2 regions of the Alteromonas sp. BZK5 genome follow, and region 1 is predicted to be linked to the other one. Evidence: riboswitches for the same ligand, from Rfam matches in the RefSeq annotation. Region 1 holds a riboswitch; the other holds the start of a gene.
The links. A riboswitch is a leader RNA that binds a small molecule or an ion and turns the genes downstream of it on or off. The one in region 1 is predicted to bind thiamine pyrophosphate.

Region 1 (8,099 bases):
TTTTATGTAATATCGGCCAAACATCATCTAAAGTGCGTGTGCCTTGGGTAAAATGTACTAACTTTTCTACATAGATTGTCAGTATGCTAATGGGCACGTTGTCTAACTGGTTATCGAATTGAAAGCTCTCTTTTAGCGCTACCAATTCAGAAAGCAGTTTTTTTGCTCTGTTGGAATGAGGATATAACGCTAGTGCACTGGTTTCGCCACTGGCTTTATTAGGCTTTCGCCCATAGTCTACAATCTTAAATCCATTTCTTGTCCAAAAGCTGTCTAACTTTTGTGTCGTTCCATAAGAAGTACAGATAGCGTCAATACTTTGCTTTTTGGCTTCATTACTAACTCTTTGTAGCAAGTAACTGCCCATACCCTTACTTTGCGCCACCGTATCGACGGCAATACGATTAATACGCCAATATCTAAACGTTGCTGTTTTTGCATCAGCAGACAACAGAGCAAGTCGCTGTGCACCTAAATGCCCTTTAGGACGACGCTTTCCAGAGGCAATCCCCAATGCGGTATCGTTCAGGTAGTCGCTACCTTCAGCGTTTATGATTGCAGCACCTATCACGTTGTCGTTGAATTTAAGTATGGCAACAAGTACATCCGGGCTATCCATCAAGCGCATGAAATCATCGGGCGTAGTTTGATAATGGGCTAATGAAAGTAGCGACATTATTTGCTGAAGCGCCTCTTCGGAAATACTTTTAAACAAACTTATGGAAAAATCGTAATCTATCGATGCATTAATACTGTTTTTGAAATTAATCTCGCCAATATTGTGCGCCGCATCTCTGTCCTCAAATAAACAAGTCGTATTGAAAAAGGCTTCAACGGGATCGTTTTCGAACCATCGTAACGGCGTTGACAGTCTTAGATGAATAGCTGATGGCGGTAAACTAGGGATGAGTTTGTGAATAAAGCCACTGCCTGAGCCTTCATAACCCAAAAGCGTAGTACTGAGCACCCACTGCTTGTGGTTGGCTATGATCCGGTATACATCCGGGAGGGGGATAGATGCCGCTTCATCAACAATTACAACGTCGTACTTTTCATCTTCTGTGGTATATAACAAGGCACTGTCAGGGGGCACCCATTTTACACTGCCAAACGTCGCTGCCTCATTCTTATCACCAAGGATTAGTTGGGTTTGAATGTTAGCGGTGGATGGTTGTTGTGTTCTGACACCTGCTATTTCGTACTGGTGAATACGTGAAAGCACGTTCTTCACATTATCAAAGCGTTCACTGGTTAATAGTACATTTTTACCCTGTCTGATTAGGCTTTCAATGAATATACCTAATAATGATGACTTGCCTCTGCCTCTTGGGGCGGTAATCAGCGCGTTTAGTTTATTAAGTGAGTGTGCTTGATATAAACGACTGTATGCCTGCTCTTGCTCTTCTGATTTAAATAGTGAGCCTCTATAGACGTTTGACGTTACGCCTTGGCTAATGCGGTACATAGCCGTATCTGGAAGTGTGGTTTTTTCTTCAGTGTGAAGTGCCACGTAGTCGTTGTTACGCAGGTGCTTTATAAAGCGTTCGAGGTATCGACTTTGTGTAAGCGTAAACCCCTCCGACAGGAACGAGACCGAAATATTGTTGACCCATTCACTCAATGCAGGGCAAATAAGTATTAAACAACCACTGCGTTTAACGATCCCCGCCACTGCCATCACGTCGCCAGGTTTGAATAAATCGCGACAGTCTAATGTGGCAATGTCACATTCGCTCCCCAGTACTTGTTTGCGGTTCTTTCCCTTAAGTGTATCGCCAGCAAAATTCACAACGCTTATAGATGAAACTTCATCTACAAAGGCTTGAACGCTACGTATGGCAGCTTCACAAAAATCATCATTGCCAGATATTACAAGCATTCTCCGGTGAAGCGGGCAAGTCACGTTTGATAAGTGCGAAGCGTGAGAGCTTTTTTTGCAGCCATTTTCGCCGCTATTTTCAAAGTAGGGGGCTAATAGCCATTCGCGTAATTGAGTTAGCGCCATGAATCAGTTTTTTCGGTATAATCTAACGCTATAGTAGCGATTTATTATGAGGAATTCGAATGCGCTTTCTTTCTCGGCGTCTAGTTATGCCAAACGACCTTAATTACGCCAATTCTTTGTTCGGTGGCCGCGCGTTAGAATGGATAGACGAAGAAGCTGCAATTTGGGCTATTTGTCAGCTAGAAACTAATTGCTTGGTAACTAAGCATATTGGTGAAATTAGTTTCGAATCACCGGCTATGCAGGGTGATATCGTAGAGTTTGGTCTAGAAACTAAAGCTGTAGGCCGTACGTCTATTACCGTAAGCTGCTTGGTACGCAACAAAGCAACCAAGAAAACCATCTGTTTTGCAGACGATATCGTTTTCGTAAAGGTTGACCCTGGTACGCGTCAACCGACGGCACACGGCAAAACGTTGGAAGTTTTAAAAGCACAAACTGACGATGAAGTACGTCGCCTAAATATGAATATTGACGCTGAATAGCCCTCAGCTTTCAACGCCTTATATCATATATAAAACCTTACGTTAGCTTAACGTCTTATCTGCTTGACGGCGTGTATCGAACTGGTAGACTCCGTCGCAGAAGTTGAGTTTGCTAGTTTGAGCAGCGCAACACTATACCAAGGGGTGTCCGTTTTCGGTCTGAGATCCACATTCGTGGGAACCCTTAAACCTGATCCGGATAATACCGGCGTAGGGATGGTTCACAATATAGCCTTATCACCTGCCGTTAGACCCGGATCTTTTTTCTTAAATAAGAATAAGAGATCCCATGTATAAAACACTTTTCACACTTTCACTGCTTGCTAGTTCCGTTGCGGCCTATGCGCAACAAACCAATGTAAGTAACACTTCAGATAGCACGCCATCAGATATTGAGCGCGTCATCGTATCTGGTGATTTTCGTCAAACTACACTCGACCAGTTAAGTGCTAGCGCGACCATTTTAGATCAAGAGCGTCTTCGCAGTAGACAGCCGAGCCATATCGACAGTGTGCTAAACAGTATTCCAAACGTAAACTTTGCAGCTGGTGCGTCTCGCGGCCGCTTCGTGCAAATTCGCGGTATTGGAGAGCGTAGTCAGTTCGCCGAGCCTATCAATCCTTCTGTAAGCTTTATCGTCGATGAATTTGATTTTTCAGGCCTTGCTGCGGCAGGTCTTATTTTTGATACTAAACAACTAGAGGTATATCGCGGACCTCAGGCTACCTTATACGGCACAGGTGCATTGGCCGGAGCGGTTAAACTCTCCAGTAATGACGTGGGTAGCGACGCCCCAGACTACGTTGAAGCCCGCATTGGGAACAAAGAGAGTTACCGTATTGAAGGCGCCACTGGTGATGATATCAACACGGATTGGGGCTATCGTGTTGCGCTGGTTCATAATCGCAGTGATGGCTTTGTAGAAAATACGTTCTTAAATAGAAGCGATACCGCGAATATCGATGAAACCGCACTGCGCTTTGCCGTTGAAGGCAGCGTAGATGAGCGAACCACACTTGCACTTACTTATCGCTGGTACGATATCGATAACGGTTACGATGCATTCTCGCTAGACAATGACAACAAAACGCTGTCTGATGAACCAGGATTTGACGAACACCAAACCCACGCTGTTAGCGCGCGCTCTACAACCAATACAGCAGCGGGCGACTTTATTCTAATTGCCACCCATGCTTCTCACAATATTGCTTATGGCTACGATGAAGACTGGACATTCACAGGGTTTCACCCGTGGGGTTATACGTCTTTTGACGCCTATTTTCGTGATGTAGAAACACAGACCGGCGAGATGCGTTTCGTGTCCTCTGACAGTGCCGCACTTTTTGATGGTATGACTGACTGGACAATAGGCGTATTTTATAAAAGCACGGAAGAAAAGCTGCTACGTCAGTACACTTATTTGGATAGTGACTTTGCCAGTGAATACACGCCTACGACGACCGCTATCTATGCTCAGACTGAAAGTCGTTTGAACGAAAATTTAGTACTTGTAGCAGGGTTAAGAGTAGAAAACTACGATTTTGATTACGCTGATAACAACCAGCTTACTCGCGCGTTCGACACCACCATGGTAGGCGGGAAAATCGCGCTTCAGTATACACAGGGCGATCACTTCTATTACGGCAGTATTTCACGCGGATATAAAGGTGCAGGTTTTAACCCCGACAGCCGCGTGAATGACAATCAGCGATTCTTCGACGAAGAGTATAACTGGAACTACGAAGTAGGCGTTAAGGGCCCATTATTTACACCTGACCTAATTGCTCGCGCTGCAATTTTCTATATGGATAGAAAAGATACTCAGGTGAGCGATTTTGACGTTATCACTCGTGATGACGGTACGGCAGGGTTCGTAGATATTATTGATAATGCTGATTTAGGAACAAACAAAGGAGCCGAGCTAGAGCTTAGCTGGATTGCTAGTGATGCATGGCAGCTTGATGCAAGTGTTGGTTACCTAAGCGCTACCTTTGAAGGGTATACGCTTGCAGACGGTACTGAAGTGTCTGAGCAAAGACAGGCTCAATCACCTAAGTGGACCGCAAACCTGTATAGTGAGTACGCACTTACAGATAACATGCTTTGGCGTGTAGATGTAGATTACAAAAGCGAATACCGTTTTTCTGACGGCCATGATGTAACCTCGCCAAGTACTACGCTGGTTAATTCGGAGATTGTGGTGCTACACGGTGATTGGCAGACATCACTGTGGGTACAAAATGCGTTTGATCGTGAGTACTACACCCGTGGGTTCGGTGGTTTCAGCAACGACCCTCGCGATGAGTATGCTTTCGATGAGCCATATTACCAAATAGGTAACGGTCGTCAGTTTGGCGTTACTGTTAAGTACGCGTTTTAAAATAAAAGGAAACAGACATGCAAGTTATGGTTGAACTGTCGTTGTACCCATTGGTTAACGAATACATTCCACCTATTCAAGATTTCATTGATAGGTTAAATAGCTATAGTGATATTGCAGTTTCAACAAGTTCAACCAGCACGCAGGTTACAGGTGACTATGGTGTGGTTATGAAAGTACTTGGTGAAGAAATGCAAAGAACCCATGAAGAAGTGGGGCAAGCTATTTTCGTGGCCAAGTTCTTAAACTTCGATGCCATGCAATCTAGAAAATCATCTTAATGGCTAGCTTTTTTTCTGAGTTTACCTCACAAATTGCCGCTACTTCGCTTTTAGAGTGGGTAGCGGTTGTCCTCGCTATTGCCTATGTGCTGTTAGCCGCAAAACAGAACAGCTGGTGTTGGCTGTGCGCTTTTGTGAGTACCGCAATTTACACCTGGCTATTTTGGCAGGTGACTTTGCCATTTCAGTCTGCGCTTAACTTCTTTTATATGATAATGGCGGGATACGGTTATTATCAGTGGTCGAAAGGAGCGGAAGATGGCGATGTTAAGCCAGTGCTTCATTGGCCGTTCTGGGCTCATTTGCTCATTGTGCCGAGTATGTTATTGCTCGCTTGGGTTCTGTCTGAGGTGGCAGGCTCACAGTTCAATAGTGAGTACCTACTATTAGATGCGAGCATTAATTTATTGAGTGTAGTCACAACATTTATGGTGGCGCATAAAATCCTGCAAAACTGGGTTTATTGGTTTTTCATCAATTTAGCGTCCGCCTATTTATACCTGCAAGTGGGTTATGCATTATCTGCTTGCCTGTTCTTAGGCTATGTTGGTTTTGCGGTATTTGGGTATTACCAGTGGCTAGTACAATATAAAAAACAAGGTGAACAGGTTGGATATCATCGCCACGCTGCAAAAGGCGCTTAATCTTAGCGACAGTGCGAAAATTTCGTCACACCCTGCTGGAGCGGTAAATCACGTTTACCGCGTTCAAGAGCTCGCAGATAGTCAGTTAGCCTTGATAGCAAATAATCTTCAAAGTAGTGGGCAACTAAAGTCGGCTCATAACCCTGTCGACTTAGCGGTGAAATGGATGGGCGATGATGACTTTAGTGGGGTTAATCGTGCGCACCAATTTGCTTTGCAGCAACAGCTTTATAGGTTGGGAGTAGCGCCGCAACCTATATGGTTAAGCGATGATGAAACCATCTGGGTTGAGCAGTGGCTAGAGCACAGTGACAGTGCGACGCTTTCAATGCTTGAGCTGGCCAACACCCTCGCTCGTATTCATTCTTTGCCCATTACCGCTAGGCCATTAGATTTAGCATCAAGATGGCAGCATTATATTAATGTTGCACAGCTCGATATGAGCAGTGAGCTTTATCTAAAAGCCCAATCATTGCGGAAACAAGTAATAAAAAGTGAACAAGACGATGACGACTATGTGTTATGTCATAATGACTTGCTAACAAATCACTTATTACTGAGCGCAGATAACTCACTCAAAATTATTGATTGGGAATATGCCGCCATGGGAAACCGCTACTTCGATTTAGCAAGTTGCTGCCTTATCAATAAACTTGAAATCAATGAAAGTAGAGAGCTCGTTAAGCATTACGCCAAGCTAATGAATATCGATGAGCACGACGCGATAGCGAAATTTGATCTGCACACCGAGATTGTCGCTATCACTAATGACCTGTGGTTTGCTGCGCTTAACGCCAATAAGGTCTAATTGTCATAAACTGCTCCGCATTTAAAAGTGACGCTGCATAGAAGTCGGTTTAAAAGCGGGCAATAAGACAAAACACAGGTGATGGATAAAGCCTATTTGGTGTTATTCGATTGAAAAAACAGCGCATTGCGTGTTAATTAAGCATGCAGTGCATGGTAGTGATAAAAAGGCTTTACCTTTTTAATGTCATCCGTATAATGCACAGCGCGCTAGGGGTGTAGTTCGAATTGGTAGAACAGCGGTCTCCAAAACCGATGGTTGGGGGTTCGAGTCCCTCCACCCCTGCCACTTTCTCTTCTTGTGAACGTTTACGTTCAAATCCTAAATCGTTTCTTTGTTAAATTCTTCTTAAATTTTATTGGTTTCTGTTGCTAGTGCTTAATTTGCTGCAGCTGTTTTATTTCCTCTTATACAAAGGGCTAGGTATTCTAAATTCGCGAATAACGCTTATGAATTAGCGCTTGAGCATCAAAGAGCAAGTACAATCCAAGCAAAAGAACGCGATAGTTATTCAACCAAGCCTGCAACTTTAGTAAACTAAACAAATATAATGAACTATTCACGTTAGGTGTTTTTACGCAATGTCTCTTACTTCATATCAGCAGGCGGTTTTACAGGAAATGGGGATCCCTGTTTGGATCACCAAAGACGCCTACACTGAGCTAAAGCAGGAAGACCAAGCGAAACAAAACAACGCCAATGCAGCACAACGCAACGTCGGCAGTACAAATAGTTCATCGACACAGTTACCCTACAGCCAAAACGCTCAAACCAATAAGCCGCCTTCAAAGCCAATATCTCAAGAAGAAAAGCAATCACGGCTTGCTCAGTTGAGAGCAAATGTTGGCAGTAGCGCGAAAGATAAGGCTAAGCCTAAAGACGGCGGGGCAGCAAAACTTTCCCCACCTGGCGGGTCGCACAATGACGGGAAAGCAGGGCAAAGCGAAACAGGTGCTTCACAGTCACACAACATTTCGCCGTCTTTCGACAATGCGGTTACCTCGCAAGAGTCTTTAACAAAGTCTATTGGCGCAAAAGGGCCGGTATCGCCTGAAGGTATCCCGTTAAGTGCCGAACAGAAAGCTAAATCACAGCAATGGCTGAAGGACTTGCAGCTAGCCTGTGTTCAGTTGGGTATACCGTCACAGTGGGCTAACACCATAATGATTGGCCGTGCGCTATCGGTAACCGAAACGGCCATTGTATTGCCAGCCACACCGCTAAAACTCTCAACTGTGCAGAAACGGGAACTGTGGGCGCAGCTTATCAGCGCAGCACGCGAATTAAACCACTCCGCTAACGGCCAGTAGTCGCGTCGATGAAGTTAACAATCGTACCGCCACAAGGCTTTAACGAGCACATTGAACTTGCGCATGCTATCCATCAAGAGGCACAAGTGTCGCCTTGGAAACTAAGTACCTTCGCGGATTGTTTCACCAAACCCTATTACGGGGTGTTTGCCTTTGAAAATGACAAGATTGTTGGCTATGCCATCA
Region 2 (8,099 bases), on a different contig from region 1:
GGTTTACGCAGTAAAATAAAAGGATGAAAATTCGATAGTATGTTGCTGTTTACACGCCCACTGCCAAAGTTAAAAGCAAGCGCTTCTGCCTTTGAAAAAGCCGGAATTGACGCGGTAGGCGTTGCCACGTCTAACATCATTGATATTTCGTCTGAAAGAAAAGCTGCTGCAGAATTTTTAGCGTCAAATGCAGTAAACGCAATTGTTGTTACCAGCGTATATGCTGTAGACACCGTTATTGAAGGCTTACGCGAAACGGCTAACGAATTACCATTGATCATAGCTGTGGGCGATGCCACTGCACGAAAATTACAAGCGGGACTTCAGGCGTTTTCATCGGCGCAGGTTGCTATTCCCGAAGCCCATACATCCGAAGGTATACTGGCAATGCACCAACTTAATGAGGCAAACTGTCAGCATGTCGTTATCATTAAGGGTGAAGGTGGGCGCGACGCCATAGCCACTGGATTAGACGAAAAAGGTATTTTAGTGAATAGCTTTTGCGTTTATAAAAGAGAGCAACTTACAAGCCCAATTTACACAAAACGGTGGAAAATGGGCGAAGTTAGCGGCATTATCGCTACAAGCGAAGCAATGGCACTGCAACTAATTGCGCAATTTGGCCAAGCACTTAAATCTATTAAATGGTTAACAGTGAGTGACCGAATTGCCAAAACCCTCACTAGCCAAGGCATTAAAGAGGTAGCGGTTTGTCAGCGAGCCACCGATCAGGCACTCATCGCCTGGGTAAAGGATAACTGGGAGTATTGAATGGCCAACAACAATGAAAGTAGCCCACAAAAAGAGGAACTCGTGAAAGTGGAAGCTGAAAAAGACGTTATCGAATCTTCTGCCACGCACAGTGAATCAACACCATCGGGTGCTGCTAAAAAGAAATCGTCGGGAAATGGTCTATTGTGGTTTGTTGTAATCATCCTTTTCCTTATTGTGCTTGGTATGGCTGGCGCTGGTTACTGGTATTACATGCAGCAACAGTCGGCAAGCAAGGACTCTGAATCTGCACTTCAAACGACGACCTCTCAGCTAAACACTATTGAGCGTGAGCGCGCTGGTCTTGTTGCCTCTATCGACAAAGTAGCTCGTACCAACCAGACGTTAGAACGCACGGTAGCCGAGTTAAAAGCGCAAAACGAAAAGCTGACGCTGCAAGCTGAATCGACGCTTGAACAACTAAATAATATGGAAGGTCGCCGCCCGGCAGACTGGCTCATTGCTGAAGCTGATTACTTAGTTCGCATGGCAGGCAGAAAGCTTTGGTTAGAAAACGACGTACGTACAGCAATTTTGCTGCTAGTTAACGCAGATAAACGCTTAAAGTCGTTGGCCGACCCATCGGTACTTCCGGTTCGCGCAAACCTTGCTGAAGATATTCAAACCTTACAACAGCTTAACCCTGTATCACAAAGTTCCGTCGCTCTCGCGCTTACGGGTATGATTGCTCAAATTGACAAACTGCCACTTGATACCTTCGAAAAACCAGAAGACGCCAATGCAGAAGACACGACCTTATCGGAGTCAGCTGACGACTGGCAGGAGAACCTTGCGAAGGTGTGGCGTTCACTGGTGAACGATTTTCTTACCATAAAAACCATTGAAGGCCCGGTTGAACCAGTGCTTTCACTGGAAGCGCAGTTTTTAGCAAAAGAGCAGCTTCGTCTGCAGCTTATGCACGCGCAAACTGCCGCGCTTCAGGGCGATGCAGGGCTTTACAGCCAGTCGCTTCAATACGCTCAAACGTTAATTATTGAAAAGTTCGACACAGAAAAAATCCAGGTAACGGGTTTTGTAGATGCACTACAAAACCTCATTGCTACCGATGTATCGCGCCCAATACCTACAGAGCTAGCGTCACAAAAACCGTTAGAGCGTCTACTGGATAGCCGCGTTAAGCAAGTGTTCGGACAAGGAGCAAGTGCACTATGAAATGGTTAGCTATTGCCCTTGCGGTATTAGCCGCATTTGTTGCTGCACTAATTGTTGGCCCAATGTTGTTAGGTGACCAAGGCTACGTACTGTTCTCTTTAGGTAATACTGCCGTTGAGATGAATATAATCAGCTTTGGCATCTTACTGATAGGTGCCATCATTGCCTGGTACGTACTATCTCGATTGGTATTGTGGGCGTTAAGCTTGATCACAGGTTCACATAAATGGTTCGGCACTTTGGGTGAGCGCAAACGTAAGCGTGCGTTTTACGACGGCTTACACGCAATGGCTGCAGGTGATTTTGATACGGCTCAAAAGGCGCTAAGCAAAACCACCAACGGCGATTTCGAAGGCGTTAACTATTTGGCGTCAGCGCAAATTGCTTTTGCCAATAACGATTTAGCCAAAGCCCGTTATTTCCTTGTTCAGGCAACTGATTTTCCAAAAGCAAAAGTATCCGCAACGGTCATGCACGCACGTATTGATATGGCTGAAGAAAAATACGATGCGGCATTAGAGAAACTTAACGAGCTTGACGAGCAAGAGCGCGAGAACAAGCAGGTTGTGCAGTTGAAAGCGCAAATTCTTGCCAAGTTAGGTAAGTGGCAAGTACTTCAGGAGAATTTGTCAGGCTGGCGTAAAGCATTGCCCAAAGCGGATTACACCGCATGGAGCCAGCGCATCGCCAAAGGTAAGTTTGCCGAAATTGCCAGCAAACAAGGCGCTGTCGAGCTTAAATCGTATTGGGAAACCCTACCTCGTAAGCTTCGTCACGACGATGCTTACCGCGCGGCCTACATTCAACAGTTACTTGACCAAGGTATGCATGCCGACGCACAGAATTTGCTAGTTGAATGGCAAAAGCGTGGCCCGAATAGCGCCCTGTTTCCGCTGTTCACGCAGCTTAATATTCCTGATGCATCGCCATCACTACGACTGCTTGAAAGCTGGATAAAGCAAGACGAAGAAAACGTGTCGCTATACTCCACGCTAGGTCAAGTTGCATTTAACTCAGGCGATGATGTGTTGGCGGAAAAAGCGCTGCTTAAAGCCACTAAAATGAAGTCGCGCAAAGAAGACTTATTGCTGCTATCTGCAATTAGCGAACGCAAGCACGACACAGCCACTGCGCTTAAGCTTTACAAGGAAGGTCAGCAGCTAGCCAGCTAGATGAATATTCATTTAGCTTTCTGGTAGTACTTGTATTACCCGTAAAATTGAAGATATAGTAAAAAGGAATTCTCAATTCGGGTTGTTTCAACAACAACCCGAATTGACTTAAACAACTTGTCGGAGTGCTTCACTGGTAACCCAGTAAGCTGAGACCGCGAAAGTGGGATCCGTAGAACCTGATCAGGCTAATACCTGCGAAGGGAACAAGAAAATACAATGTGCACAATGTTAAACCGTGGTTTAGCGTTGTGAAGCGAAGTTGTTTTGCTGTTGATGATACAGACACACCCATTACGGTGCTGCTCGTCACTCAAGGTAAACTGTTCAAGTTTATCCCCAAGTCAACATCAACGGTGTAAAGGGCTGTAATCACCAGAACCTTTACCAACAATCTCGCTAAAGTAACGGGATTATCCCCTTCTACACTTACACTTTGTATTCTCCTTCACTCCTGACAAGCATTTTTAGAACCTAAATTTACAAGGTAAAATGCTATGTCGAACAGACGCGAACAGCGCCAACAAGCACAACAATTCATTAATGAACTTGCTGGCGAAGCTTACCCAAATTCAACACGCCACTACGAGTGTGGCAGCCGTGACGATATTCGTGTGGCCATGCGCCTTATTCACCAACACGACAGTTTAGTGGGTGGTACTGAAGACAATCCTATTTTAGAGCCAAATCCGCCAATTCCTGTTTACGACACTTCAGGCCCCTACGGCGACCCAAAAGAAAACATAGATGTGCACAAAGGCCTAGCTCCGCTTCGCCAAACGTGGATTGAAGAGCGTAGCGATGCCCTTGAATTAGAGGGCGTTTCATCAAGCTTTGCAAAAGAGCGTGAAAACGACATATTTACCGAAGATTTCCGCTTTATTCGCAGCCGCAAACCACTAAAAGCAAAAGCAGGTAAAAACGTAACCCAGCTTCACTACGCAAGACAGGGCATTATTACTCCAGAAATGGAATACATTGCCATTCGCGAAAACATGGGCCGCCAAGCCATTAAAGATGCCGAACTGACGCAGCAGCACAAAGGCGAACACTTTGGCGCGAATTTACCCGAGACCATCACGCCTGAATTTGTACGCCAGGAAGTGGCCGCAGGCCGCGCCATTATTCCATGCAACATCAATCACCCCGAGTTGGAACCAATGATTATAGGGCGTAACTTTCTAGTAAAGATTAACGCAAACATTGGTAATTCAGCAGTCACCTCGTCTATTGAAGAAGAGGTAGAGAAGCTGGTGTGGTCAACGCGCTGGGGCGCTGATACCATCATGGATCTATCTACCGGCAGAAACATTCACGAAACACGCGAATGGTTGCTGAGAAATAGCCCTGTTCCCCTGGGCACCGTCCCCATCTATCAAGCGCTAGAAAAAGTAAACGGTGTAGCCGAAGATTTAACGTGGGAGATGTTTAAAGACACCCTAATTGAGCAAGCCGAACAAGGCGTAGACTACTTCACGATTCACGCTGGCGTGCTGCTTGAATACGTACACCTTACCGCAAAGCGGGTTACTGGCATTGTATCGCGCGGCGGTTCGATAATGGCAAAGTGGTGCTTAAGCCACCACCAGCAAAGCTTTCTGTATGAGCACTTTCACGATATTTGCGAAATTTGCGCTAAGTACGATGTGGCGCTGTCGCTAGGTGATGGCCTGCGCCCTGGTAGCGTAGCTGACGCTAACGATAACGCGCAATTCTCTGAATTACGTACCCTTGGTGAGCTGACGAAAATCGCATGGGAGTACGATGTTCAGGTAATGATTGAAGGCCCGGGGCATGTGCCCATGCATATGATTAAAGCGAACATGGAAGAGCAGCTTAAGCACTGCCACGAAGCACCGTTTTATACCCTTGGCCCCCTCACCACCGATATCGCTCCTGGCTATGATCACTTCACTTCAGGTATTGGTGCTGCCATGATTGGTTGGTATGGCTGCGCAATGCTGTGCTATGTAACACCTAAAGAGCATTTGGGCCTACCTAACAAAGAAGACGTTAAACAGGGGTTGATCACCTACAAAATTGCAGCCCACGCTGCCGACTTGGCAAAAGGCCACCCAGGTGCACAAATTCGCGACAACGCCATGTCGAAAGCACGCTTTGAATTCAGGTGGGAAGATCAGTTCAATTTAGCTCTCGACCCGCATACCGCGCGCGCTTATCACGATGAAACTTTGCCGCAGGCGTCTGGCAAAGTTGCGCATTTCTGCTCTATGTGCGGCCCTAAATTTTGCAGCATGAAAATTTCTCAGGAAGTGCGCGATGTGGCTAAACAAGCAGAGCAGCAAGAGTTTGAGAAAGAAAAAGGCATGAAAGACATGGCCCAGGCATTCAATCAGTCTGGCGCGGAACTTTATCACACTGCAGATAGCAAGGTAGAGCTACCATGATGGCGAAAGCGTCCATAAGCCCTGCACCCAACAACCTCACCACTGCACTTCCTGTAGTGTGGTGTGTGGGAGGCGTTGACTGTAGCGGTGGTGCGGGCGTTACCCGCGACGCCATTACATTGGCCGATCTGAACATCCATGCTTGTGTGCTCACTACACAACTTACCGTGCAGTCCAACTCAATCATGCTTAGTAAGGAAAGCATGTGCGCGTCGGCATTAAATCAGCAGTGGCAGGTGCTGTTTGAAGATACCCCACCACGCGCTATTAAAATTGGCGCTATTGCTAATGATGAGCAAGCGCTGTTGTTGTGTGCACGTATTCAAAAAACATCTAACCCTCGCCCCTTCGTTGTATGGGACCCTGTACTGTCTACCTCGTCCGGTGGCGTGCTGAGTGAGTTAAGCGAAAGCGTAGTTGACGAACTGCTGAATACGGTAGATATCGTTACGCCAAATATCGATGAGCTTGCGTGGCTCACCCATTTGCCTGTTGTTGATGAAGCGAGCTTGCTAACTGCAATCAATCGGCTAAGGGGTAAAGGCGCAAAGAGCGTTTACGTTAAGGGCGGTCACGCCCACTGGCAAAAAAATGTAAGCGATATTTTTGTTTGTGCCTCTCACACTCTTCGTTTTAGCCAGCCGAAATACGCTAACGGCAACCTTCGCGGCACAGGCTGTATGTTAGCCAGCGCATTAGCGGCATTCATTGTGCACGACTACTGCATTGAAGACGCACTTACGCTTGCTAATGCTTACGTCAGCGAAGTTCGTGGCCATACACTACCAAAGCAATGCGCAGCGGCTAACGCAAACGCCATAAGTAACGAATTAACCGCCTACTTTGCACGAACCAACGGCTTTCCCGCAAAACCAGAGAGCTTTCCGCTGGTGACCTTTCATCAACGTGGCGCCACTGCCAATGAAAAAGAGCGGGATAAGGATACCCTTCTTGAAGCCTCGTCTTGTAAAGAAGGCCACTTTCCTGCACTTACTCATACTCATTTAGGCATCTACCCTGTAGTGGATAGTGTGCAATGGATAGCCCGCCTCTGGCCAACGGGCGTAAAAATAATGCAGCTACGGGTTAAACAAGGCTCCCAAGAAGACATTCGTCAGCAAATAAAAGAGGCAATAGAATTGGTGAAACACACCGACTGCCAATTATTCATTAATGACTATTGGGAGCTGGCCATAGAACTCGGAGCTTACGGTGTGCACTTGGGGCAAGAGGATATCGACACCGCAAACCTAAGCGCCATCCGTAGTGCGGGTTTACGGCTTGGAATATCAACGCACGGCTTCGCTGAAATTCAACGTGTTCGCGCTTTAAACCCGTCTTACATTGCCCTTGGTCATATCTTCCCCACCAATACCAAAGACATGCCTTCAAAGCCTCAAGGTGTAGCACGTTTAGAAAAGTATGTGCAGCTTTGCGATGGCATTCCCACCGTTGCTATTGGTGGCATTAACTTATCGCGCATAGGCGATGTAGCTAAAACCGGCGTTAACGGCATTGCTGTGGTAAGTGCAATCACTCAGGCAGCACACCCGCTAAAAGCCTACCAAGCATTGGTTGAGGAGGCTGGGTTTGCTTAGTCATTCAGCTACTCATTCACTTAGTCACTCAGTGGGCCAGCAGTTAGCGCATCAGGATATACGTCGCTACAGCAGACAACTTTTACTCGATTGCATTGATCACGACGGACAGCTTAATTTGGCGGGTGCACACGCTGTTATCGTTGGTTTAGGTGGATTAGGCAGCTTAACCGCCCGCTATTTAGCAGGCGCAGGCGTGGGCAACATTACACTTATAGATGGTGACACCGTCGACATCAGTAATTTGCAGCGCCAGATAAGCTACAACGAAATGCACCTAGGAGAGCTAAAAGCCAAGTCGCTTTACAATGAACTGCGTAAAGTGAACTCGCATTTAAACATACAGTTTAAAAGCTTATTTGCTGATAGTAACAACTTACCAACGTTAATTGCATCAGCCACCTGCGTGCTGGACTGCACCGACAACGTGACGGTACGAAGACAGATAAACCTAGCGTCGTTTCGCGCCTCTATTCCACTTTTTATTGCCGCAGCCAGTGGGCTTACCTGGCAAGCGCTGAACTTGCCTCAAAACTCAGCCACCTGCGGTTGCTATGAATGTTTAGTGAATAATGTTGCCGTACGCGAAGATTGCGTTAGCAAAGGTGTACTAGGCCCAGTAGTAGGCATGGCAGCGTGCCACCAAGCTACCCAAGCCTTGTTATTTCTGGCAAGAGGCTTCGATGCCGATATTAAATGGGGCCATTACGTAAACGCCCATGCAGGCCAAGGCACGCTGCAAAGTTTCAAGCTTCCCCCCTCTTCTTCTTGTGAGGTATGCCAATGACCCAAATTAACATCAACGTGAACAATCAATTAATGAGCGTGATTTCTCCTATATCACTTAGTGAATTAATTGCCCTTAAACAATTGAAAGACGAAGGCACTGCCGTTGCCAAAAATGCCGCCATTATCAGCAAGCAAGAATGGCCGACGACGTATTTAAGTAACAACGATACCGTGGATATCTTCACCCT

Region 2: linked by a shared signal. The riboswitch ahead of thiC (phosphomethylpyrimidine synthase ThiC) and the one ahead of BIZ39_RS14620 (TonB-dependent receptor) in region 1 are both predicted to bind thiamine pyrophosphate.

Annotation. Positions count from the first base shown of each region.
Region 1 covers NZ_JACSOE010000053.1:2,865-10,963, forward strand. Annotated here, with positions in the region: gene BIZ39_RS14610 (GNAT family N-acetyltransferase) at 1-2,005, opposite strand, end outside; gene BIZ39_RS14615 (acyl-CoA thioesterase) at 2,065-2,490, shown strand; TPP riboswitch at 2,621-2,724, shown strand; gene BIZ39_RS14620 (TonB-dependent receptor) at 2,780-4,870, shown strand; gene BIZ39_RS14625 (hypothetical protein) at 4,888-5,151, shown strand; gene pnuC (nicotinamide riboside transporter PnuC) at 5,151-5,795, shown strand; gene BIZ39_RS14635 (phosphotransferase) at 5,752-6,603, shown strand; tRNA gene BIZ39_RS14640 (tRNA-Trp) at 6,815-6,891, shown strand; gene BIZ39_RS14645 (alanine acetyltransferase) at 7,185-7,913, shown strand; gene rimI (ribosomal protein S18-alanine N-acetyltransferase) at 7,922-8,099, shown strand, end outside.
Region 2 covers NZ_JACSOE010000006.1:29,874-37,972, forward strand. Annotated here, with positions in the region: gene BIZ39_RS03100 (uroporphyrinogen-III synthase) at 40-771, shown strand; gene BIZ39_RS03105 (uroporphyrinogen-III C-methyltransferase) at 772-1,944, shown strand; gene BIZ39_RS03110 (heme biosynthesis HemY N-terminal domain-containing protein) at 1,941-3,116, shown strand; TPP riboswitch at 3,228-3,339, shown strand; gene thiC (phosphomethylpyrimidine synthase ThiC) at 3,614-5,524, shown strand; gene thiE (thiamine phosphate synthase) at 5,521-7,122, shown strand; gene BIZ39_RS03125 (HesA/MoeB/ThiF family protein) at 7,115-7,909, shown strand; gene thiS (sulfur carrier protein ThiS) at 7,906-8,099, shown strand, end outside.